2 regions of the Duncaniella sp. genome follow, and region 1 is predicted to be linked to the other one. Evidence: riboswitches for the same ligand, from Rfam matches in the RefSeq annotation. Region 1 holds a riboswitch; the other holds the start of a gene.
What was found. Region 1 has a riboswitch for thiamine pyrophosphate ahead of thiD (bifunctional hydroxymethylpyrimidine kinase/phosphomethylpyrimidine kinase). Riboswitches for the same ligand answer to the same signal wherever they lie in the genome.

Region 1 (12,394 bases):
AAAAACCGATTTTATCAAGTGTCTCGCAGTGGTCAATGTCAAGAGCCTCTTCCGGACTCTCACCATAATATATATTTACGATACCGTTGCCGACAGGGTTCTTGAGCACTATGCGTCCGAATGTCTCCTTGCCGAAGTCATAGAGCTTGCCACCGTCGGCAGTCTTCTCCTCAACAGCCACATAGCTCATCGGCTCAAGATTGAGATGATAGGTCGAAGGCGGATTCTGAATATTATCGAAATTCCAATAACCGGCAGGTGCATAGATGGTTGCTGACGTATCGCTGGCCTTACCGCTCTCATCGATCCACTCCTTATCCTCATTGGTGACCTTCCACGTAGGGTCGGTATTCACGTTATTGCCCTTCACATAAAGTGCGGGGGGTGTCTCCTGATTCCATACCTTTATATTAAGCTTATGCTTTCCGGCAGGAATGGTAAACTTCGAAGGCTGTCCGAACTGGAGCTTTCCGTCGAGCTTCACATTATATTTACCCTCGGCCACGATGGTGATCTCCTCGTCCTGCGGCAGATCCAGATCCTTACTGAACTCGACGGTCACGAAATGACTGTCTGTTTTCCAGAATGGAGGGAAAAATGCCCCGCGCTCGGTGCGGTTGTTGTTCATTCGGTTACCGAGCCATATTTCATAGTCGCCGGGATACCAGATCCAAGTCTGCGCGGAGGCGGCCAGCCCAAGTGCAGCTGTGGCAAACAGGATAGACACTCTTTTTTTCATATTCATTAATGAGCTAAGTATGGAATTGCAAGTGGTTTGTTAGACTGATGATTGTTTTGATTGACGATTACGCTTTTCGGGATGTTTTACAGTGATTTAAGGTATTCAAAATCTTTTGTAAGACCCGCATTGTTCTTTATGCTTTCATCCACACCCGGACCGTTGTTCTCCCACACGTTACCCGGACCGTTGGCGTTCTGGAGATACTTCTCCCCTTCCGTCCAGTTGTCCTTGACGTTGATGAACGATGAACCTTCGTCCGTGTAGAGATAGAACCAATGGTTGGGATCATGGGCATAACCGGGAACGTAAATGTCACGCACACAGTTTTCTGTCACCCAACTGTGGGGCTGTGAGCCAAGAGTATAGACTCCGGCCACGTCATACATGTGGCGGGCATAATGGTGGATCAGATTGGCGTGGACACGGTTGTTGCGCATACAGTTGACCGTGCGTGTCCATCCCCAACCGAGATTAATACCGCTGTAAGAGACATCGTTGATCTCATTATGCTCTATATTGATGTTCTTGACATAGCCTGCACAGATACCGAGCGTACCCCAGTCCTCATTTGTCACGTCAGTGATCAGATTGTTGGCTATGGTAAGACCGGAGCAGACCTCACGCTCATCACTCGGATCGTATGGCAGGTGCGTCTCATGCGCAGCCGGGCTGAAGTTACCAACCACGATGCCGTTGCCGGCAATATCGCGGAAAAGACAACCTTCAATCAGACCGCCCTCCGTACCCCACTCATAGTCAAGGCCGGATGAGCCGAGATGCTCGAAACGGCATTTGAGGAAATCAACGTCAGCAGCACCCTTGACAACGACAGCCGAAGCCGGACGGCCAAGCCAGCCCTGATTGTCAAGCTTATGGTTTTGCGGACGTTCCATCTTAGGATTGATCTTATAACCGTCAGTCATATACATGCCTGCTTGCAGAGGCACATGTCCCATGAGTGACGGACGCATCCATGTGGTGTATTCAAATCCTATATTCTCGATCCTGACATTCTCCACACGGCGGTCAAGCGTACCTTCGATAGTCATAAGTGTCTCCACTGCGGGCACGACCGCGCTCTCCATCTTCTCACCGGGAAGCGGATAGTAGTAAAGCTTGCGGGCATCTATATCGTGATACCATTCACCCGGAACATCAAGAAGTTCCTTGGCATTAGTAAGATAGAATGCTGAATTATGGCCGTCGGTCGTCACCATCGGTTGCGGCCACGGATGTTCGAACTGGATACGGCTTTCGGGGTTATGAAAACGCACGGCTGCGCTGTCACCCTGAATGTCGATCGACTTGATACGGAGATTGGCCACACACCACATCTCATGAAGCACCATTTCAGGGTAAGGTGCATCGACAATCTTCTTGACAGCCTCGGCGGGTACCCAGAGGATCTCGTTAGCAGGATCATTGCTGATTATCCTGTACATTTTTTCAAAATCCTCCACATCGCGTGCTCTTACAGCCTTTCGACCGTTGACATAGAGCTGACGGAAATCAAGAGGACGACCGTTGAACTGCGGGACATCAGCCACCATCAGTTTTCCCTGACGCTTCCAGCCATCGATGCTCACACCACCACTCAGCCAAGCACCGCCATCGGAAGTGATGACGGTCGGCGATGACGGCGCACCGCTATCCTCCGGACGGACAAAGACCGGCTCATACACATTATATATACCTGAAGCCAGATGTATGGTTATCCCCGACTCCGTTCCGGGTGCTGAAAGACGACGCATTTCACGCGCCTGACGCAACGCCGAAGTCAGGGTGGCCTTCGGGGCACCCTGACTACCGTCATTAGAATCCTTACCGGAAGGAGCTACATAGACATCCGCGGCAAGAACCTGAAGGAGGGAGAGCAAAAGCCCCCCTGTCAGAAAAAATCTTTTCATCTACAAGAGAATGTAAGTGTGGATTAACGTGCGAGAGGAAGCCAGACACTCATCTCGGCTTTGTCACGGTTGCCCCATGCGAAATAAGGAATGAGGGTGACCTTGACCTTCTTGTCGGCACTTCCGACCTCACGATAGAGCTTACCGGTCCAGTCACCGCCATCGACGAGACGGGCTTCGGTCTCAAGAGCTGTCATGCGGCTACCGTCTATCGTGATATCCTTTGTGGTAAACTGCGCATCGGCGGGAATGAGGACATCGTCGATAGCCTTTCCATCTTCAATGTCTATGCTTTCAAGACAATATACCAGCGGACCGCGCTTGACAGCTGTATGGTTGCGCGTCTCCTCAACGAGAGGATTGGATTCAAGGAGTTTGGTTTTCATCTCCATGTCGAATGTCACCTCATCGCCTGATTTCCAAGTGCGGTCAAGCGTGATATAGCTGTCAGGAACGACCTTGACATTTTCAGGCACACCGTTGATGGCCACAGTGGCATTGTCACACCAAGAGGGCACGCGAAGTTTCAACGCGAGTTTCTCTTTCTTGGGAACTTCTACCATCGTAAGCACCACTTTACCGTCGTAGGGATAGCCGGTGCGCTGGGTCACTACAAGAGGACGCTTTTTACCTAGTGAGGTGCGGAGTTCACTGTCACCGTAAAGGTTACACCAGAGAGTGCTGTCATTCACGGTGTAGGCATAGTTCTGAGCTTCGCAAATAGTACGCAGTGTGTTGGGCGGACAGCAGAAACAGCTGATGTACTCTTCGCGTGTCTTGGGCCAGCGGAGTGTGTAAGGCAGATCATCGCTCATACGGAGCGGGTTAGTGTAGAAATACCGCTTGCCGTCAAGACTGACACCGCTGAGCACACTGTTATAGAGTGCGGTTTCGACGATATCGGCATATTTAGCCTCGCCTGTAGCCTCAAGCATGCGCCAGTTGAAAAGCATGTTGCCGATGTTGGCACATGTCTCATTGTGAGCCGTGCTGTTGGGGAGCTGATAGGGACGGCCATAGCTCTGATGAACTTTCTGAATGCTGTCAGGCTCATAGTTAGTTCCGTCTGGCGAAGTTCCGTCATAGAGCGCGCCACATGCACCGGTGACATACATCTTACGGTTCACGATGTCGTCCCAGATGCTCGTCAGGTTCTTCATGAGCTGCTCCTCGCCAGTCTCGGCATAGAGGTCTGCCACGCCTGCATAGAGATAGTTGGCACGGACAGCATGGCCCATTGCATTATACTGATCGCGGAACGGGATACGGTCCTGATTGTCATCCGTACCGTTCTCCACCAGACCGCGGATATTTATAAGATTGTTTGCGAGATCGAGATAGCGGGGATTACCGGTCTCACGATACATCTCCACCACGCCCATATAGTGCGAGGGGCAGATGGCATTGCGTGCAAGCTCGGCGGAAGCTGTCTCGTAAAATTCACAGAGGAAGTCTGTGGCCTTTACGGCAGCATCGAAAAGCGTGGTCTTGCCCGTGGCTCTCTTATGGACGATACCGGCCATCATCAGGTGACCGAGGTTGTAGGTCTCGAAGTTCAGACGGTTGGCGAAAGCACCTTTCTCATCCTCGCCACCAACTTTCGTACCGATGACGGTCTGCTCCTTGTGGTGAGCATGCGTATCGACACCTCTGTTGCGCTCGTCGATAATCACGGGAGTATGGATATAGCCGTCGGCACGCTGCGCTTTCACAACCTGCTCGATGAACTGATCCATTATGGCATCAAGTTTCGGATCTTTATTGACAGCATACACGGCTGCGACAGCCTCAAGCCACTTGTACATATCACCGTCGTGGAACGGAGGTCCCCAATGCTCTCCTTCCTTAGTTCCGGCTGCAATCTCGAAGTTTCTGAAACCGTGTGACACGTCGGGATTACACCATGTGTCCCACATGCTTTGAAGTGAAGTTCCGCTATATACATCGAAGCGGTCACCCCAGAAACCTCCGGTCCATTTCACAGCACCGAGCGGGGTATTTGTCATGACTGCATGACGGCTGTCCGATGTGTCGGTAAGTCCTCCTCCCTGCGCAAACGCGCCAAGCGAAATCAATGCACAGGAAACAATGGTATTAAATCTTTGAAACATAATCAGTTGGGATTAGATATAGGAATTTAGATTACAAAGTTAAAGAAATAATACCATACTTCCAACTTTCAGTTGATTTTAATTTAATAATTACAATAAGTATATGTTTTTTAACAACAAAATTCTTTGAATATGCTACATTTATTAAAAATCAGACGCATGTTAATAATGACAAAATCCAAAAGCATGCAGATTCCCACCCCGTTTCAGAGGTACATGTAAAAAAATGTCAGTATAGCTGCCTCACGATAAGCTATACTGACATTAGACGGTCTTTTGGGATTCCTCAGGAGTTTTTAACCTTGGAAATTTCTATTTTTTCTTTTTTGCAGGGTCACAGGTCAGACCCACACCGAGTTTCTTGAATATTTTGTGATCGACCTCGCCGAGCATCACAGTCGAATGAACCTGACAGCCGTTCAGCTCAGGGAGTTTTTCGAGCGCCCGGCGGCAATTTTCATCGCGGGTGCTCAACACCGAAAGAGCCACGAGCACCTCATCCGTATGAAGACGCGGGTTGACGCTGCGCAGATAATTGATTTTCGTGTTCTGTATCGGCTCGATCATTGCCTGAGGGATCAGCTTGATCGAATGATCGATTCCAGCAAGATACTTCACGGCGTTAAGGATCAGAGCCGCGCTCGGACCGAGAAGCGCACTGGTTTCGGCAGTGATGATGGTTCCGTCGGCAAGTTCTATGGCCGAACAGGGTACACCACTGCGCTCGGCACGCTCACGTGCAGCCACAGTCGGCTTGCGGTATGACGTGTCGATCTTAGCCTGCTTGAACAGCAAAGCGATCTTATTGACCTCACCCTCGTTGTCCTCGCCTTGGGCAAAATGATTGAGAGCTGTGTAGTAGCGACGGATGATCTCATCCTTTGAGGCACGGCAACACACTTCATCATCATTGATACAGAATCCAACCATATTAACACCCATATCCGTAGGAGATTTATAGGGGTTCTTACCATAGATTCCTTCGAAAAGTGCGTTGAGCACAGGGAAGATCTCTATGTCACGGTTGTAGTTGATAGCTGTCTTTCCGTAAGCCTCCAGATGGAAGGGATCGATCATATTGACATCATTGAGGTCAGCCGTAGCAGCTTCGTAGGCGATATTTACCGGATGTTTGAGCGGAAGACTCCACACCGGGAATGTCTCGAATTTGGCATATCCAGCCTCGACACCACGCTTGTGTTCATTGTATAGCTGGCTGAGACAAACAGCCATCTTGCCGCTACCCGGACCGGGCGCAGTCACGATCACGAGCGGACGGGAGGTCTCCACATAGTCGTTACGTCCGAAACCTTCATCTGAATCAATCAGAGCCACGTTGGTAGGATAACCCTCGATAGTATAGTGATAATAGGTGGTGATACCCATACGCTCAAGTCTCTGACGGAAAGCATCGGCACTGCTCTGGCCGTTGTAATGCGTAATCACGACTGATCCTACAAGAAACCCGCGCTTCTGAAATTCTTCGCGCAGACGCAGGACATCCATGTCGTAGGTGATACCGAGATCGTTGCGAACCTTATTTTTCTCGATATCGAGAGCACTGATGACGATTACTATTTCTGCCTGATCGCTGAGCTGGCTTAGCATACGCAGCTTACTGTCAGGCTGAAAACCGGGGAGGACACGACTGGCGTGGTGGTCATCAAACAATTTTCCTCCAAGTTCAAGATAAAGCTTGTTGCCGAACTGAGCTATGCGCTCCTTGATGTGTTCGGACTGAATTTTGAGATATTTCTCGTTGTCAAAACCGTATTTCATAACGGATTACAAAATTAGTATTTTTTGTCCGAACAAGCAAAGGCCAAAAGATAAAAATTTCTCCTCGAAACACCAACGCCTTTATTACCATCAATTTATAATCAGGACAGCTTTCTGCCGACCGAAACTGTACCACCTTATTATATTATAATTATTATATTGACAATCCCTCTCCCCTACCCTGACTCATAAACCACATCACCCCAAAGTCAGACATCTACGCAAGCAGATGAACAAGTCCTCCCATCAAGACCTTATTATATAAAAACAGACTATTATACATGGATAACAAACGAACAATCTACTCCCGATTCAGGGACATGGTGGAGAAATACCCCTCCGCCCCAGCTATCATAGAAGATGACCGGACGCTTACATTTTCAGAACTCGACGCCATGACGGATGCCATACTCGCCAAATTCTATGACCGCAGACCGGCCTTTGTCGGAATCGTGATGCACCACGGTGCGGAACAGATCGCCGCCATGCTTGCCGTACTCAAAAGCGGAGCGGCCTACATTCCCGCCGAACCGTCGCTCCCGCAGGAACGTATCGACTACATGATGCAGACAGCAGGAGTGGATCTGATCATAACAGACAACTATTGTCGCCATCTCAAACCCGCACAGCATGAAATGACTGACCGCTCTACGCCCGATGGCGTTGCCTACGTGCTCTATACCTCCGGCACATCCGGCAAGCCTAAAGGAGTCGTTGTCGAGAATCACTCAGTCGTCAATTATTCCGAGGCTTTCGAGGCTGAATTTCATACAGGGCCGGGCGACATTATGCTCCAGTATTCAGTATGTTCGTTTGACATATTTGTTGAGGAGGTCTATACCACGCTGCTCAACGGAGCTGCCGTCTGCATACCCTCATCTCCGATCCATAACGGTTCGCTTCAAGGACTAATGAAATTTGTAGAGCGTCATGGGGTGACGATCATTGACGGCTTCCCTTACCTGATCGCCGAGATGAACAAACTTCCTGAGATACCGAAATCGATCAAGCTGATAATCAGCGGCGGCGACGTGATCCGCGGCAGTTATATCACCAATCTGCGCGACAAAGGCGTGAAGATCTACAACACTTACGGTCCGTCGGAAACAACCGTCTGCTCCAACTACTTCCGTGTTGACAATGCCGAACCGCTTGACGACGGCACTTTCCCGGTAGGCAAGGCGGTGAAAGGTGTCGAGGTCAAGATCATGGATAAGGACATGAACGAACTCCCCCAAGGACAGATCGGTGAAATATGTATTTTCGGCGAGGGTGTGAGCCGAGGTTACCTCGGAAACCCGCCCGAACAGAAAAACTTTGTCACTCTCCCTGACGGCACACGCATGTATCGCAGCGGTGACCTCGGCTATGTGCTCCCCGACGGCAATCTCGCCTTCCTCCACCGGCGCGACAATCAGGTGATGATCCTCGGAAAGCGAGTAGAACCGGAGGAGGTCGAGAACGTGCTCAACACTTGCCCTGAAGTAGAGCGTGGAGTCGTACGTGCTTTCCTTGACGACAACGGCCTGCATTATCTGACGGCCTACATCATCCCCAAGGAAAATTGTAAACTTCACGATGTCAGGAAATGGCTTGCCGACCGTCTGACAGACTTCATGATCCCTGAATTCTTTATCAGGATCCACAGCATACCTGTCACCAAGCGCGGTAAGGTTGATGTCGAGGCTCTTCCGGTAGTGATGAAGGAAGGCGGTGTGTGATGGGCATTACCTTGAAGCAGATAAAAGCCCTGCCCTCCCTCATGCGTTGGCGCATAGAGGTGATCCGGAATGTATTCGGAGAGGAAGCTCATCCGCGACTCCTCGTGGCCAACCGGCAGTATTACCGTAAGCACATCGCTGATGATTCACATCTCGCTTTCGTGGCGGAATGTGACGGAGAAGAATACGGATGCGGGGGTGTATGCCTGACGGATGAGCTTCCATCACCGGACAATCCATCCGGACGATGCGCGTACCTCATGAACATCTATGTCCGTGAGGCGTTCCGCAACAGAGGTGTTGCCCACCTCATTGTAACCCATCTGATTGAAGAAGCCAAGAGACGCGGCTGTGGAAAGATCTATCTTGAATCGACGGCCGACGGTAAACCAGTCTATACGTCACTTGGTTTCAAAGATATGCCAGATATGATGAAATATTATGACACAGACAATTGATATAAACGACTTGCATTGTCTTTGCAGCACTCCGCACAGCAAGGACAAAATTGCCTACATACTTTATCCGATGGATATGCTTGCCGGATGGATTGAACCTGCCTCCGGAATATACGGCACAACCATCGTCGCGGTAACCGGAATGGACTGGCAGAATGTGTTCAGTCCGTGGCCGGCTAAAGGTGTCCCGAAAGGAAGTCCTGATTTCAAAGGTGAATCGCCTGAATTTCTCCGGTTATTGCAGCAGACTGTCATTCCACGAGTGGAATCCGCGTTAGGAATGAACGGAAGCGTTGAGCGTAGTCTGGTTGGTGTCTCCATGTCAGGTTTATTCGCCCTGTGGCAGTGGATGCTGTGCGACACGTTCGTAAACATCGCCTCCCTTTCAGGCTCGTTCTGGTACGAAGGCTTCCTTGACTGGATGAAAAACAGACCCATTCCCGAAAAAACCGGCAAAGGATATTTCCTGCTGGGTGATCAGGAGCCAAAATCAAAAGTAAAGGCATTCCAGTCCGTCGGGACGGACACACAGGAGATTGTCGCCATACTTCGTAAGGCAGGAATCACAACCGAATTTCAGAGCGTGCCGGGTAATCATTACTCAGATCCCATCCCAAGGCTCGAAAAAGCATTCGCGGCACTTTATTCCTGACAGTCGTCTAAACTACATCCATATCACTCCGAAACATCCAAAAAAGATCAAAAGATCAGGAGGGTGTTTAATAACAAATGTTTCAATGTTCCGTGATAAGTGATAAGTTTGCATCAGTTCATTTGCTTTTTAAAATTTTAAGCTTTATCTTTGCAGCGACAAAGGGGTGCGTACACCGTATGATGTGGACGCTGAGATGATACCCTCCGAACCTGATGCGGTTAGTACCGCCGAAGGGATTGCACAAGTCCTTGCTGAATCCGGCACTTTCATTTATGTGGCCGGCAATTCATCCGACAGTCATTACGATCCTGTAGGTCTAATGACTTTCCATTCTGAGAAAAGGGCGGTCAGTTTTTCGTGAGGACTATACATTTCAATTCTGCATTTCATTCATGTATCGCTTTGTCGGATATGGCACAGACTCCGTCTCAACCATATTTTCCGGCAATCTTCCGTCATGCAGTCACCTGTCATGACCGAATCAAAACCATCATTATCTGAAACCAATGCGAACTTACTATCCGGTACTCACAATAGCAGGCTCTGATCCTTCCGGTGGAGCAGGCATACAAGCCGACATCAAGACAATATCGGCCATCGGATGCTACGCCATGTCGGCTATAACAGCCATAACCGCACAGAACACCACCGGTGTCCGAGCCGTTATGCCCGTCCCAACCGCTATGGTTGCCGAACAGATCGATATGGTAATGACCGATATCCCTCCACTCGCAGTGAAAATCGGGATGCTGTGTAGCGCAGAGATAGCTTCCACGGTGGCCGACAGCCTCGACAGATACCATCCTGACAACATTGTCCTCGATCCGGTAATGCTTTCCTCATCAGGTACATCGCTCCTTGAAAGAGAGGCTATCGACATTATTGTGAAACGGATATTCCCCATTACCACTCTCGTCACTCCCAACCTCGACGAAGCGCGTGAGCTTACAGGTGAGAATGATCCGGTAAAGCAGATCGAGATCCTTCACGAAATGGGATGCCGCAACGTACTCATCACCGGCGGTGACAGTCAAGCGACTGACTTCAAGACTGATATTCTTTCCACAGACGGTCGCAAGAACCTGCTTGAACTCCGTGCGGATGCAGTCAGCACCCGCAACACCCACGGAACAGGCTGTACCCTCTCGTCGGCCGTAGCCTCTTATCTTGCTGTCGGCAATAGTCTCACGGATTCTGTGCGTCTGGCAAAACTCTATGTCACCAATGCCCTCAAAGAGGGATCATTCGTAAGCACTGGAAAGGGCCACGGTCCACTGAATCATTTCTTCTCACCCCGTCGCCTGAAAAATTTCAACCCTAACCGTCCGAAATCATGAAAATTTCTATAAACGATGTGATTTTTGAACTTCCTGAAAATTCGACGCTCCAGAACGCGCTTGAACTAAGGAACATCTCTCCGCAAGGTATAGCCACGGCACTCAACGGCACAGTCATCCCGGTAGCCGCCCGTCCGGCAACACCGCTCGCCGACGGTGACCGCATTGTGATCATCAAAGCCTTCTACGGAGGCTGAACGCCACGAGTCTCTCCGGTCTAAACCAAATTATAACCCCAGATCTTCCATCCGCCATGCTGAAAATAGCAATAACACCTGAAATTTCCGATCCACGCAACGAGGTCGGCGAGATCCGTGCCATACTTGATGGCGGATGGGACCGAGTCCATCTCCGGCACCCTTCCGCGACGCGTGATGAGCTACTCGGCTTAATCGAGGCTCTACCTTCGGATCTGCATGGCCGTATAGTGCTTCACAGCCATTTTGATCTTACGAACGTTTTCACCCTTGGATGTCTGCACCTGAACCATCGCTGTCCGGCTGCGCCTGACTCCTACTCAGGCCCGTTGAGCCGGTCGTGTCATTCTATCGCCGAAATCAAGTCCGATCAGACTTATGCTTATGTGACGCTCAGTCCGATTTTCGACAGTATCTCAAAGCGGGGTTACTCATCGGCCTTTACCGGAGATGATCTTGCAGGACTTTCGGGCATAGAAATGCCTGTCATCGCACTTGGAGGCGTGACACCTGAACGCATCGGGGAGCTGAAACGTTACAATTTCAGTGGTTTTGCTATGCTCGGAGCTCTCCCGTGGAGCGCGGGGGCAAGCGAAATGTCACGCTTTGTCAAACAATTGAAAAATCTTTAATTACTATGCTTCAATTCATAACCCACCCTTCTGAAAAGTATTCGATAGCAGAAGAAGTGCAGATGGCTCTCGAAGGCGGCTGCAAATGGATTCAACTCCGCTTGAAAGATGCGACCGATGAGGAATTTCGCCAGACTGCACTCGAAATCATACCTATGTGTCAGGAACACGAAGCTTTTCTCGTGTTCGACGACCGTGTTGAGCTTGCCATGGAAATGTCAGTCCACGGTGTGCATCTTGGGAAGGATGACATGAATCCACTCCTCGCACGCGAGACAATGGGGGCAGAGGCCATCATAGGATGTACGGCCAACACTGCTGCCGACATAAAGGCTTTCAAAGGCTGGGATGTCGATTACGTCGGCCTCGGTCCGTTCCGCTACACCTCCACCAAGGCCAAACTGTCGCCTGTGATCGGGCTTGATGGCTACAGACAGATCGTGAAAGAGACCCGCGATGCCGACATCCTCCTCCCGATAGTAGCCATCGGTGGAATAACCATTGATGATATTGATGACCTCATGGCTACCGGAATCAACGGAGTTGCGATGAGCGGTGCGATCATAAACGCTCCAGATCCGGTTGACTATACCCGGCAGGTGCTGGCACGGCTGCATGAGGCATTCCAGAAACGAAAAGAAAGTTAACCCCTCATATAAAATTTAGATGAAAGACCTTTTAACCATCGGAGGAAAATCATTCACGTCACGCCTCTTTGTAGGAACGGGAAAATTTTCCTCCAACCCCCTTATGCTCGAATCTATCCTTGCATCGGGGTCCGAAATGATCACAGTGGCAATGAAACGCATCGACATGCAGAACGAGGAGGAGGACGATATGCTCCGACACATCAAC
Region 2 (12,394 bases), 260 kb from region 1:
GAGTGTTTTCATGTGTATTGAACGCTGTCAGGCGGAAATAACCCTCGCCTGCCGGACCGAATCCACTGCCGGGCGTACCGACTATATGATAACGGTCAAGCAGATAATCAAAAAACTCCCATGATGTCATTGTTCCGGGTGTCTTCAGCCATATATAAGGGGAATTTATACCTCCGACCACTTCATAACCGGCCTCGGCAAGACCGGCACGGAGCATGGCTGCATTTTCAAGATAATAGTCAACGCTTTCTTTCATCTGACGCTGACCCTCCGGTGTATAGAGTGCTTCCGCTCCACGCTGTGTCAGATAGCTCGCACCATTGAACTTGGTAGTCTGCCTACGACGCCAGAGGCCGTTGAGAGCAACTTTCTCACCGTTGGCATCCATACCTTTCAGAGCCTTGGGAACGACCGTGTAGCCGAGACGTATGCCTGTGAAACCTGCCGTCTTTGAAAAACTGCGGAATTCAATGGCGACTTCCTTTGCTCCTTCTATTTCATATATCGAATGGGGAACATCTTCCTCACGGATATATGCCTCATAAGCGGCATCGAAGAGCAGGAGTGCACCATGTTCCTTGCAATAATCCACCCATACTTTCAGCTGCGCGCGTGTAAGTGTGGTTCCCGTCGGATTATTGGGATAGCACAGATAGATCACATCAGGATTATTTACCGGCAATGAGGGGACAAAAGAGTTTTCTGACGTACAAGGGAGATATTCTATCCTGTTCCAACGACCGTCAGCACCAAGCTCTCCGGCACGTCCGGCCATCACATTCGTATCCACATAGACGGGATATACCGGATCTGTGACAGCAACCATGTTTGCGGTCGAGAGGATGTCTCCGATGTTGCCGGTATCACTCTTCGCGCCGTCACTTATAAAAATCTCATCGGGTTCAATATCTATGCCTCGCTTGCGATAATCAGTCTCAGCGATTTTCTCGCTCAGAAACGCATAGCCCTGTTCCGGGCCGTAGCCATGAAACGTCTCCCCTCGCCCTTCATCATCGACTGCAGCATGAAGCGCGGAAATGACAGCCGGACATAACGGGCGGGTGACATCACCGATACCCATACGGATGATCTCGACATCGGGATGTGACTCTGAGTAAGCCTTGACCCTGCGGGCGACTTCACTGAAAAGATATGAAGCCGGAAGTTTCGTGAAATTATCGTTGATCCTAAACATTGGTTACCAATAGGATTATTTAATTAGAATACAAATTTAGAAATATTATGACTGCGAAACAAAAAAACAATCTGTCCTTTCATGATTAATCGGGGTAAATATACTCCACCGCGTCGGAAAGACACACGGTATATTCACCTATATGATAATCATATCAGATCAGCGTTGTCGGTAATAATTACCTTCAAAAACTTCTGTTGCGCTACCTGTCATCATGACATGGCCGTCGGCACACCATTCTATGGTCAGATCTCCTCCACGGAGATGGATCGTGACCTTCCGGTCACAACGTCCTGTCAAGGCAGCCGCGACTGCGGAGGCACATGCCCCTGTCCCGCAAGCCAGAGTCTCGCCAGTACCTCTCTCCCACACTCTCATGCGTGCTTCGGACGGTGATAGTATCTGGAGAAATTCGATGTTAGCCCTGTCAGGCCACATAGGATGATGTTCAAGTTCCGGTCCGAGCTTATCGAAATCCACATCTTCAATGCGATCAACAAAAATCACACCGTGAGGATTGCCCATCGACACTGCTGTAACCTTCACAGAGCCGGACGACGTCTCGACTGTTTCCTCAATCATTTTCTCAGATGCTGTAACAACAGGCACGGAAGCAGCTTCGAGTTCCGGTTCACCCATATCGACAGTCACACTCTCCACCTCACCTTCATCGTTCATATTAAGCGACAAAACCTTGATACCCGAAAGGGTTTCAAGGTTTATGCGTTGTTTGTCAGTGAGTCCGTGGTCGTGGACATATTTTGCTATACAGCGAGAGGCGTTGCCACACATACGGGCTTCAGACCCGTCGTTGTTAAACATCCTCATTCTGAAGTCAGCGATTTCCGATGGGCATATCAGAACTATTCCGTCGCCACCAACGCCTAAATGACGGTCGCTCATTTCGATGGCCAGATCAGGCAGCCTTTCGGGGACTGATTCCATACAATTAATATATATGTAATCGTTCCCTATGCCGTGCATTTTGGTGAACTTAATCACCTCCGGGGCTTTCTTAGCGGATGATGTCATAATGCAAAGTGATTTCTGTTACAGTTAAATTATCAGAAATCGATGCAAAGTTAAGCATTTTGCTACAATTACAAGCGTTTTGGACGCAATTTTTCGCAAAACATCATCAACTTTTAAGATTTTAACATTTCATAGCTGTATTTTTCATGACGGTTCAACAGTTTGTTCTTTCATGAGACGCAGCCATTTGCGATAACCAAGCAAAGCGATGACAGTATAGACGGCATAGAGGATACAATAGAAATTCAGACCTTTATAATAGTAAAGACATGAACATACTATATCCACCACGAACCATACAAGCCACTGCTCGGCATATTTGCGTGCCATCATCCAAAGACCGACTATCGAAAGAGCGGTGGTAAAGGCATCAGCAACCGGAACAGTGGAATCGGTAAAATGAACGAGAATCCACCATATCATTATCCACAGGATCACTGTCGCAGCCACTGCACCACCCCACACCGGAATGGATGCATGGGTAATCTGGCGAGGTTTTTTCGCCGTACCTGCCGATCCGCGTGTCCAGACAATGAAACCATAGACAGCTATGACAAGATAGTAGATATTTATACCGAAATCGGCATATAGTCCCTTGGAATAATATATCCACATCGAGATCATAGGCATGATCACAGACGCAAGCCACACTTTGGCATCGGCATGATACTCCCACCAAAGGTATAGCAGACCGACGGTAAAACCGAAAATTTCAAGTATGCTGTCGAAATTCATATTTTTACGTACAGGCTATGACATTCCATTGAGAATATCGATGAGTACAAGGTCATATCAGAAACGAAGAGTTGCCGTAGCCATTACATGGGTCGGAGCTTGCGCGGCATAGCCGGCATAACGATATATGATCTTCTCTCCTCCATCAACGTAATAACCCGCTCCGGCATAACCGTTGTTGAAATACTTCTTATTAAACAGATTATAGACCGATAAGCCGAGGCGCATTTCTTTTATGCCCTGAAGGTGCTTGAACGTGTAACCAAGATGAAGATCACTTACAAAATATGCGTCAAGGCGTGCTTCCTCACTCTTGGCATTGTTCATGTACTGCTTTCCGACATAACGGCTCTGAAGCGACGCATCAGCTCCATGGAAATTAAAGTTGAAAGCGTTACTGAAAATCAGGTCAGGCGAGAAGGCAATCGGAGTGTCGCCGAGCGCAAAAGAGATAGGATTGGTCCACTCGTCCTCGTAGATGTATTCAACAAAATTCTTTATGCGGTTACGAGAAAGCGTGAGGTTGAACTGCCAGTCAAACCATTGGCAGGGGCGAAGGGCAGCCTGAAACTCGACGCCCATACGATAGGAATCAGGGACATTTACGCTTATGGGATTACCCGTATCCGACAATTCACCTGTGGCCACAAGCTGATCCTTATAAAGCATGTAATAAAGATTTACACCTAAGGTGAACAGCTTATGATTGAAAGTATATCCGGCTTCGAAATCATTCAGGCGTTCGGATTCCGGTCTGTGAGCAGGATCACCGTCAGTGAAATTGTCGCGCGTAGGTTCTTTCTGCGCCACAGCCCACGACGCAAACGCACGATGACTCCCGGAGGTATAGTTAAGTCCGAGCTTAGGATTAAAGAAATTCCACCGGCGATCCACATCCAGAACAGCGGGCGCGGCAATGTTCCAGTCCCAATTGTCTGATGCCCCTTTTATTGTATAATGGATATGACGATACTGCATGTCGGCATAGGCCGAAAACTGTCGGTTGATCTCATAATTCGCCCTGAGGAAGAAATTCAGGTCAAACTTTCGGCCGGTATTATCATAATACTTCTGCAAGGGATCAATAGGTCCTACATAATTACGAACCCACTTCACCTGTCCGAAATGATGGCCCTTGAAATCAGTAGCCGCACCACCGAGCACCACATTCCACCCGTCACGGACATAATTGACGTTGAGCTGACCGCCACCGAAATGATTGACATTGTTTTTGAGACGTATGAGGTCTGATTTCTTAATTGTAGCACCGTCAGCATCGACAAACGGGACGAGTCCGTATTCCTCCAGTGTACGGTTCGTCTTGTACTGATCATAATACCCGTCATCACAAGTATAGTGCAAGGTAGCATTCAGATGGAAGAACTCGCCAAGACGCTGATTGAGCAGCAACTGAAAATGATGCTGGATATAGTTATCGTACTGATCAGGATAATAGGCCACATTGCCATCCTTGTCCGTATATTCGCCACACGGGTTGTAACGACGGCCGAACTCCTTCATCTGCTCTTTTGAAGCATAGTCCCAAGCCATGTAAGTCTTTTCCTTACCACCGAAGGCAAGCAGGCGTACCTTTGTATTATAACCGGAATAGGCAGCCTGTCCGAAGTAGCTCCATAGTTCGGATGTCGCACGGTCGATATATCCGTCAGACCCAAGATGACTTATACGCGCATCAAAACTCCAAAGTTCTCCGAGCAGCCCCGACCCGACACGCAGTGTCTGGCGGTTGGTATTGTATGCGCCATACGCTCCAGAAAGTTCAGCGTATGGATCTTCGGACGGTGCATCAGTTATCATATTCACACTCGCGCCGAATGCGCCCGCACCGTTGGTCGATGTGCCTGCACCACGCTGAATCTGCACATCGCCGAGCGACGAAGCGAGATCCGGCATATTGACCCAATAGACATTATGGCTCTCAGGATTATTGATCGGGACACCGTTGGCCGTGACATTGATGCGCGAACCATCCGTTCCTCTGATCCTCATCGACGTATAGCCCACTCCGCCACCGGCATCGGAGGTAGTGGTGACTGACGGAGTCATCTGCAGGAGATAAGTCATGTCCCTGCCGTCATTGTTCTTTACGAGTTCGCGCTTGGTGACATTCGTAAAGGCAATAGGAGTCTTTGCCGTGGCTCGGTTAGCCACGATCTCCACCTGATTCAACACTAAATTCAATGAGTCACTCTCCTCATCCGCAACTATAGCAGCGGATACAGGACACACGCCTCCGGATACAAGGAGGGCAGGAAGAAGGTATCTCTTCATCATTTTTTCTCTACGCCGGTATTACCCGGATCAGGTTCAAAGGGTATAATCTCAGACCTGCCTCCAATGAGCGGACAGCCACTCACGACAGAAGGCGGACACCCCTAAAATATGTAAACTAATTCTCTGAAATACAGCCGAACAAATTCAATCTAAACATAGATTCCACTATCCGATCTGCATTTCGGCTGCAAAGGTAGCAATTTGTATTTTGAATATCAATTTTATTATTGTAATTTTGTAAGTAAGTGCGAATATATTCCAGTTAATGCAATTTATCCTAACGCACCATTGTTTTTCCATCTCTTCAGCCCGATAATCTAAGATTTTTGTTTAATTTTGTCGCTGACAAGTAACTTACCCATATCTCCAATTATACATGACCGACGACGAAGCCCTCAGCCAACTATATTTTAAAGATACGGCTTTCCAGAACCTCATGCAGAAGCGCATTTTCAACGTGCTTCTCATAGCATCCGCCTACGATGCGTTCATGATGGAAGAAGACGGACGCGTGGAGGAACAGCTGTATTTCGAATACACCTCCCTCAACCTCTCCTCGCCTCCCCGTGTGACCCGCGCACTCAACTCAGCGGAAGGTCTCGAAATTCTCAAGACAAAAAGTTTCGACCTCGTCATAATGATGCCCGGCAACGACGTGAGTGAAACGTTTACAGGCGCGCGCCGTATCCGGGAGCACTATCCCGACATGCCGATAATTGTCCTCACTCCTTTCTCCCAGGAGGTGTCACGCAGACTTTCCAAAGAGGATTTTTCAGGAATTGACTATGTGTTTTCTTGGCTCGGCAATGTCGATCTTCTCCTTGCGATAATCAAACTTCTTGAGGATAAGATGAATGCCGACAATGACATAAACGGTGTCGGCGTGCAGATGATACTCCTCGTGGAGGACTCGGTGCGTTTTTATTCTTCAGTGCTGCCGATAGTTTATAAGTTCATCCTCAAGCAGTCACGTGAATTTTCTACCGAGGCTCTCAATGAGCATGAGCAGATGTTGCGTATGCGCGGACGTCCCAAAGTGATGCTTGCCCGTGACTATGAGGAAGCTCTTGAACTTTATGACCGTTACAGCGATCACATCCTCGGTGTGATCAGCGACGTCTCGTTCAAGCGCGAAGGCAAAAAAGATCCCAAGGCAGGCATAAGACTCGCCCGCGAGCTGCGTGAACGCGACCCATATCTGCCACTTATTATCGAAAGTTCAGAAAATGAGAACGCTCACGACGTGCTTGAACTCGGCGGCACATTCATTGATAAAAATTCCAAGAAGTTTCCCGTTGATCTCGGCAAAGCTATCATCAATAACTTCGGTTTCGGTGACTTCGTGATCCGCAATCCCGAAAGCGGCGAAGAGATTTTCCGTATAAAATCACTGAAAGATCTTCAGAAAAACATCTTCGACATTCCAGCCGAAGCCCTTTACTGGCACGCGTCGTTCAACGACATCTCGCGCTGGCTCTACTCGCGCGCCATGTTCCCGATAGCCGAGGTAATCAAACATCACCGCTTCCGTGATCTCAAAGATGCACCGCAGGTGCGACAGCTGTTTTTCGATCTGATCGTGAAGTATCGTAAGATGAAAAACCGAGGCGTGGTCGCCATATTCCAGAAAGACCGTTTCGACCATTATTCCAATTTCGCTCGTATCGGACAAGGCTCGCTCGGAGGCAAAGGACGCGGTCTGGCATTCATCGACTCTATCATAAAGAAAAATCCGATCTGCGATAACTTCGACGGTATTTCAATCACGATCCCGCGCACGGTAGTGCTATGCACCGATATATTCGATGAATTTATGGAGAGTAATAAGCTCTATCCCATAGCCCTGAGCGATGCACCTGACGACGAGATCCTGTCCCATTTCCTCCGTGGGAAGCTACCCCGGAGAATCAAGGATGATCTCCTTGCTCTGTTCGAAGTTGTCGATACGCCTATTGCCGTGCGCAGTTCAAGCCTGCTTGAGGATTCACATTACCAGCCCTTCGCAGGAATCTATTCCACCTACATGGTGCCCAAGATCAGCGATCCGCAGGAAATGCTCAAGATGGTCACGAGTGCCATCAAGGGTGTGTATGCTTCCGTGTTCTATTCCGACTCGAAAGCCTACATGACAGCAACCTCCAACGTGATCGATCAGGAGAAAATGGCAGTGATACTTCAGGAAGTCGTCGGCAAAGATTTAGAGGGCTACTATTTCCCTTCATTCTCAGGCGTAGGCCGTTCACTCAATTACTATCCCCTCAACGATGAAAAGCCGGAAGACGGTGTGGCTGAAATAGCTGTCGGACTTGGCAAATACATTGTTGACGGCGGTCTTGCCCTCCGCTTTTCTCCGCGTCATCCCGAAAACGTCCTCCAGACATCGGAACTGTCATTGGCCCTGCGCGACACACAGACACGAATGTACGCACTGGACATGAAAGGTGACGAGCGCGAGACTTCACTCTCAGGACAGCCCATCAAAAAACCGGAATCAATGTCAAACCTGAAGGTTGATGACGGCTACAATGTGGCCAAACTTCGCGTTCAGGATGTGGCTGAGCGAGGTGCGCTCAAATACATGGTATCGACATTTGATTTCCGCGACAATGTGATCCGTGATAGCGATTTTGGTGAAGGACGTCGCGTGGTCACCTTCAACAACATTCTTAAACACAAGGCATATCCCTTGGCTGAAGCGGTGGATTTCATGCTCACGACAGGTCAAGAAGCCATGCAGCGTCCGGTCGAAATAGAATTTGCCGGCATGGTCGAACCAAACAGCAGTAACAAGGGACGCCTGTATTGGCTTCAGATCCGACCGATTGTCGATAGGAAGGAGACGGTGGATGAAGCATTGATGTCAACCCCTGATGAAAAATTGCTGCTCAAATCCGGAACTGCTCTCGGTCATGGAAGTATCGAAGGTGTAAACACAGTTGTCTATGTCCGCCCCGAAAAATTCTCATCGTCCAACAATTCGCTGATCGCACGCGAGATCGAAAAGATCAACCGTGGATTCCTTGACAGGGAAGAGCGTTATGTGCTCATCGGACCGGGACGATGGGGTTCGTCCGATACATCGCTTGGCATCCCCGTGAAATGGCCGGCCATTTCCGCAGCAAAATTAATTGTAGAGTCCTCGCTGCCGAACTATCGCATCGAACCGAGTCAGGGCACACACTTTTTCCAGAATCTCACTTCGTTCGGAGTAGCTTACTTCACTATCGACACCAATGCAAAACGCAAGCCGGGTGATCCTGTGACTGATCTTTACGATGTGGATTTCCTGAACGCTCAACCGGCCGTCTATGAGAGTGATTTCGTACGAATAGTCACCTTCAGCTCTCCTCTTGCAATAGGCGTGAACGGATTGAAAGGGACAGGTGTGGTAGTAAAGCCGGAAGTATGACGATAAGACTCTTCTGACTGTCTGACACCAAAATATCCGGGCCGCGTGTGATTCAAGTTTATCACACGCGGCCCGGATATTTTCAGAGTTACTCAATGTTTAAGCCGATGATATTTCAGTTAAAACGGCCATTGATAATCAGCGACGGAATGCTATCGGCAAGATGCAATAGACAGGAACGGGCGTTTCATCGACCATTCCGGCATCCCAAGCCGGCATTTTCGAGAGAATCCTCACAGCCTCACGGTTAAGTGACTCTTCCACTCCTTTAAGCACGGAGATATGCGATAATGAGCCATCCTTATTTACGACGAAACTGCAGAGCACACGTCCTTCGATTCCATCACGGTATGCCTTGGATGGATACTTGCGCTCACCGTTGATGAAGCGGAGCATCTCAGTATCCCCACCGGGGAAACTTGGATGAACATCGACACTCTCGTAGTCATACACATCAATTGAAATCTGCACTTTCGGAGTACCGGTCACACTGGCAATATGCTTGGGCGATTGCGCGCGCGAGGTTAAGGCGAGGATCGCCATGAGAGGGAGGAGAATGAATCTAAGTATAGGTTTGTGCATTGTGTTTTAGCTAATGTGGCAGAACAAAATTAGCAGTTGGATTTGTCCTACGCAACTATTTTGTGATTGATTACAATTGTTTTAGCTTTCTTGACATTTACAGACGATTCATAAATAGGACTGACAGATATAATAATGTGACGTTGCGTCCGTTTAATATAAGAAGCACCCACATCCTCCATAATTATGTCACGACTTCTCCACAGCGCGCTCCGTCATTATCTGCTTCCTTTTGCCCTCATGGCAGCGGGGAGTGCCGATGTGCTGGCTCAGGATTCATCATCAGCCTACAGTTTTTTAAATCTCCCCTCCTCCACCCTCACCTACGGTCTGGGCGGCATCAACATATCGGCGATCGAGGACGACATCAACAGCATAGACCAGAATCCCGGTCTCCTTGGATCGGAAATAGACATGCAGCTTGGCGTCAATTACATGCGCTATGTAGGTGAAAGCAACTTTGCAGGCATCAAATTCGGACGTAGTGCGGGTGATCATGGCGCGTGGGCGGCCGGCTTACAATATTTCGGTTACGGAACCATCAAAGGTGCTGACATAAACGGAGTGCTCACCGGCGACTTCTCTCCCAAGGACATGGTTTTCAACGGGACCTATGCCCATGACATTACTGACCGTTGGCGCGGAGGTGCGACACTTAAATTCATTTACTCTTCCTACGATTCCTACACAGCTATGGCTCTGGCGACGGATCTTGGTGTCAACTACTATGATCCGGAATCCAATTTCTCGTTCTCGGCAGTCGTTGCCAATCTCGGCGGTCAGATCAAACGCTTCCATGAAGCGTATAACCGTCTTCCTGTCGATCTGCGTGTTGGATTTTCGAAATCGTTCGGGACTCTGCCCGTCACATGGTCAGTAACCGCGTGGAATCTTACCAAATGGCATCTGCCGTTCTATGATAATGGCGACGGTTCGGAAAGCGCATCACCCGTGATCAAGGACAAATTCGGCTCTAATCTGATGCGACATCTTGTCTTTGCCGCCGATTTCATTCCGAGTGAAAAATTCCATGTCGGCATAGGCTACAACTATAAGACGCGCACCGACATGTCAACTTATAAGCGCAGCTTCCTCTCCGGGTTTTCGGCCTGTGCCGGGATCAATGTCAAGAATTTCGGTGTCGGTGTCGCTCTCGCTCAGCCCCACAACGGAGCTACGACAATAATGCTAAACCTTTCAACAAAACTATATGAGTTCTGAAAAAATCATCATAGCCATTGACGGATATTCCTCATCCGGAAAAAGCACGATGGCACGCCGTCTGGCAAAGACCATCGGTTACCGCTACATTGATTCGGGTGCCATGTATCGCGCGGTGACACTCTATGCAATGCGCAACGGAATGATCAACAGTGACGGATCAGTAGCAACCGACATGCTTACCGCCGCCCTCCCTGCCATCCACATAGATTTCAAAGTCCAAGGTGATGGCCAGCAGACCATGCTCAATGGTGAGATTGTAGAAAGTGAAATCCGTACCCTTGAGGTATCCAACCACGTCTCCCCCGTGGCTACCATTCCGGCTGTCCGCCACGCACTCGTGAGGATGCAGCGTGACATGGGAGAATCAAAGGGTATTGTTATGGATGGACGCGACATAGGAACAGTCGTATTCCCAGCTGCTGAAATGAAAGTGTTCTGCAACGCCACTCCCGAACGCCGTGCCGAACGCCGCTACAAGGAACTGCGGGAGAAAGGTGCTGACGTGACTTATGAGGAGGTTCTCGCCAACGTTACCGAGCGCGATCATATCGATATGACCCGTAAGGAAAGTCCGCTCAGATGCGCTGACGACGCTGTGATGCTCGATAATTCAGCCATGACAATTGACGAGCAGAATGAATGGCTGCTCCGTCTCTTCCATTCAATCGTCGATAAGTAAAATTGGACCGACCGCGTCAATTTGACTTGACTGAAATTTACCCAACCCAGATTCATCCATCCACAAGCACCCACCACGACATTGGATACACAGAAACCCGTAATTGAAATCGATGCCCGTTCAGGCTTCTGCCACGGAGTGGTCACCGCTATCCGCAAGGCCGAAGAAGAGCTCGAACGCAGCGAACAGCCTCTATATTGTCTTGGCGACATCGTCCACAACAGTGATGAGGTCGAACGCCTCGAACGTAAAGGTCTCTCAACGATAACTCACGACGATCTGCGCAAGCTTTCAGCATCGCGCGTATTGCTCCGCGCCCATGGCGAGCCACCTTCGACCTACGCGCTTGCACGCGAACGTGACATCGAAATTATCGATGCCACCTGTCCCGTGGTGCTGAGGTTGCAGCAACGTATCAAGGATACTTACGACAACTCATCTCCCCGCCCCCAGATTGTAATTTACGGCAAAGCCGGCCATGCTGAAGTCAACGGACTTGTCGGGCAGACAAACGGCGAGGCTATCGTGGTGGAGAATCCTGATCAGCTTTCGCGGATTGATTTCACCCGCGACATAGCTTTCTACTCACAGACCACCATGTCACTCCAAGGATTTGCCGAGATGGTCAGTGAGATCACCCGACGGCTCGCCCCCGGAGTAAAGTTCGAGACTTTTGACACGATCTGCCGTCAGGTAGCCAACCGTGTCGATCACCTGCGGGAATTCGCCCGTCGCCACGACGTCATTCTTTTTGTAGCCGGAGCTAAAAGCAGCAATGGTAAAGTGCTCTATAATGAATGCCGGAGTGTCAACGAACGCTCACATCTCGTATCCAACCCTGCCGATTTCCGCCGTGAGTGGCTCGAAGGAGCTGAAAGTATCGGGATCTGCGGTGCTACATCTACGCCGCGCTGGCTGATGGAGGATGTGCGTGACACAGTGGCTGCTTCACTCGGCCTGATCTGACATAGCACCACGCATCGGAACTATCCTTCATAAACAGAGTCAATGGAAAATTTTGTTGCCGTAGATGTCGAGACCGCAAATAACGAACCAACCTCTATTTGCGCTATAGGAGCTGTCAAGGTTATAGACGGATGCATCGTTGATCGTTTTTATGAACTTGTAAAGCCTGAACCTGAGTACTATTTCCGTCACTTCACACAGAACATTCACGGTATCGGCCGTGAAGACACCGAGAATGCACGGGTATTCAGCGAGGTTTGGCACGATGTTGACCGGA

Region 2: another riboswitch for thiamine pyrophosphate. It lies ahead of K2G41_RS03160 (TonB-dependent receptor plug domain-containing protein); the one in region 1 lies ahead of thiD (bifunctional hydroxymethylpyrimidine kinase/phosphomethylpyrimidine kinase).

The regions. Positions count from the first base shown of each region.
Region 1 is NZ_JAIDBW010000012.1:28,788-41,181, reverse strand. Features, by position in the region: gene K2G41_RS02250 (amylo-alpha-1,6-glucosidase) at 1-739, opposite strand, end outside; gene K2G41_RS02245 (right-handed parallel beta-helix repeat-containing protein) at 826-2,649, opposite strand; gene K2G41_RS02240 (glycoside hydrolase family 127 protein) at 2,673-4,760, opposite strand; gene K2G41_RS02235 (DUF1846 domain-containing protein) at 5,073-6,539, opposite strand; gene K2G41_RS02230 (amino acid adenylation domain-containing protein) at 6,821-8,260, shown strand; gene K2G41_RS02225 (GNAT family N-acetyltransferase) at 8,272-8,718, shown strand; gene K2G41_RS02220 (alpha/beta hydrolase-fold protein) at 8,702-9,370, shown strand; TPP riboswitch at 9,523-9,626, shown strand; gene thiD (bifunctional hydroxymethylpyrimidine kinase/phosphomethylpyrimidine kinase) at 9,880-10,710, shown strand; gene thiS (sulfur carrier protein ThiS) at 10,707-10,907, shown strand; gene K2G41_RS02205 (thiamine phosphate synthase) at 10,964-11,539, shown strand; gene K2G41_RS02200 (thiamine phosphate synthase) at 11,539-12,186, shown strand; gene K2G41_RS02195 (thiazole synthase) at 12,206-12,394, shown strand, end outside.
Region 2 is NZ_JAIDBW010000012.1:289,401-301,794, reverse strand. Features, by position in the region: gene K2G41_RS03175 (LL-diaminopimelate aminotransferase) at 1-1,195, opposite strand, end outside; gene dapF (diaminopimelate epimerase) at 1,355-2,227, opposite strand; gene pnuC (nicotinamide riboside transporter PnuC) at 2,372-2,962, opposite strand; gene K2G41_RS03160 (TonB-dependent receptor plug domain-containing protein) at 3,020-5,254, opposite strand; TPP riboswitch at 5,245-5,370, opposite strand; gene K2G41_RS03155 (PEP/pyruvate-binding domain-containing protein) at 5,634-8,666, shown strand; gene K2G41_RS03150 (energy transducer TonB) at 8,805-9,248, opposite strand; gene porQ (type IX secretion system protein PorQ) at 9,435-10,469, shown strand; gene cmk ((d)CMP kinase) at 10,459-11,151, shown strand; gene K2G41_RS03135 (4-hydroxy-3-methylbut-2-enyl diphosphate reductase) at 11,233-12,117, shown strand; gene K2G41_RS03130 (3'-5' exonuclease) at 12,160-12,394, shown strand, end outside.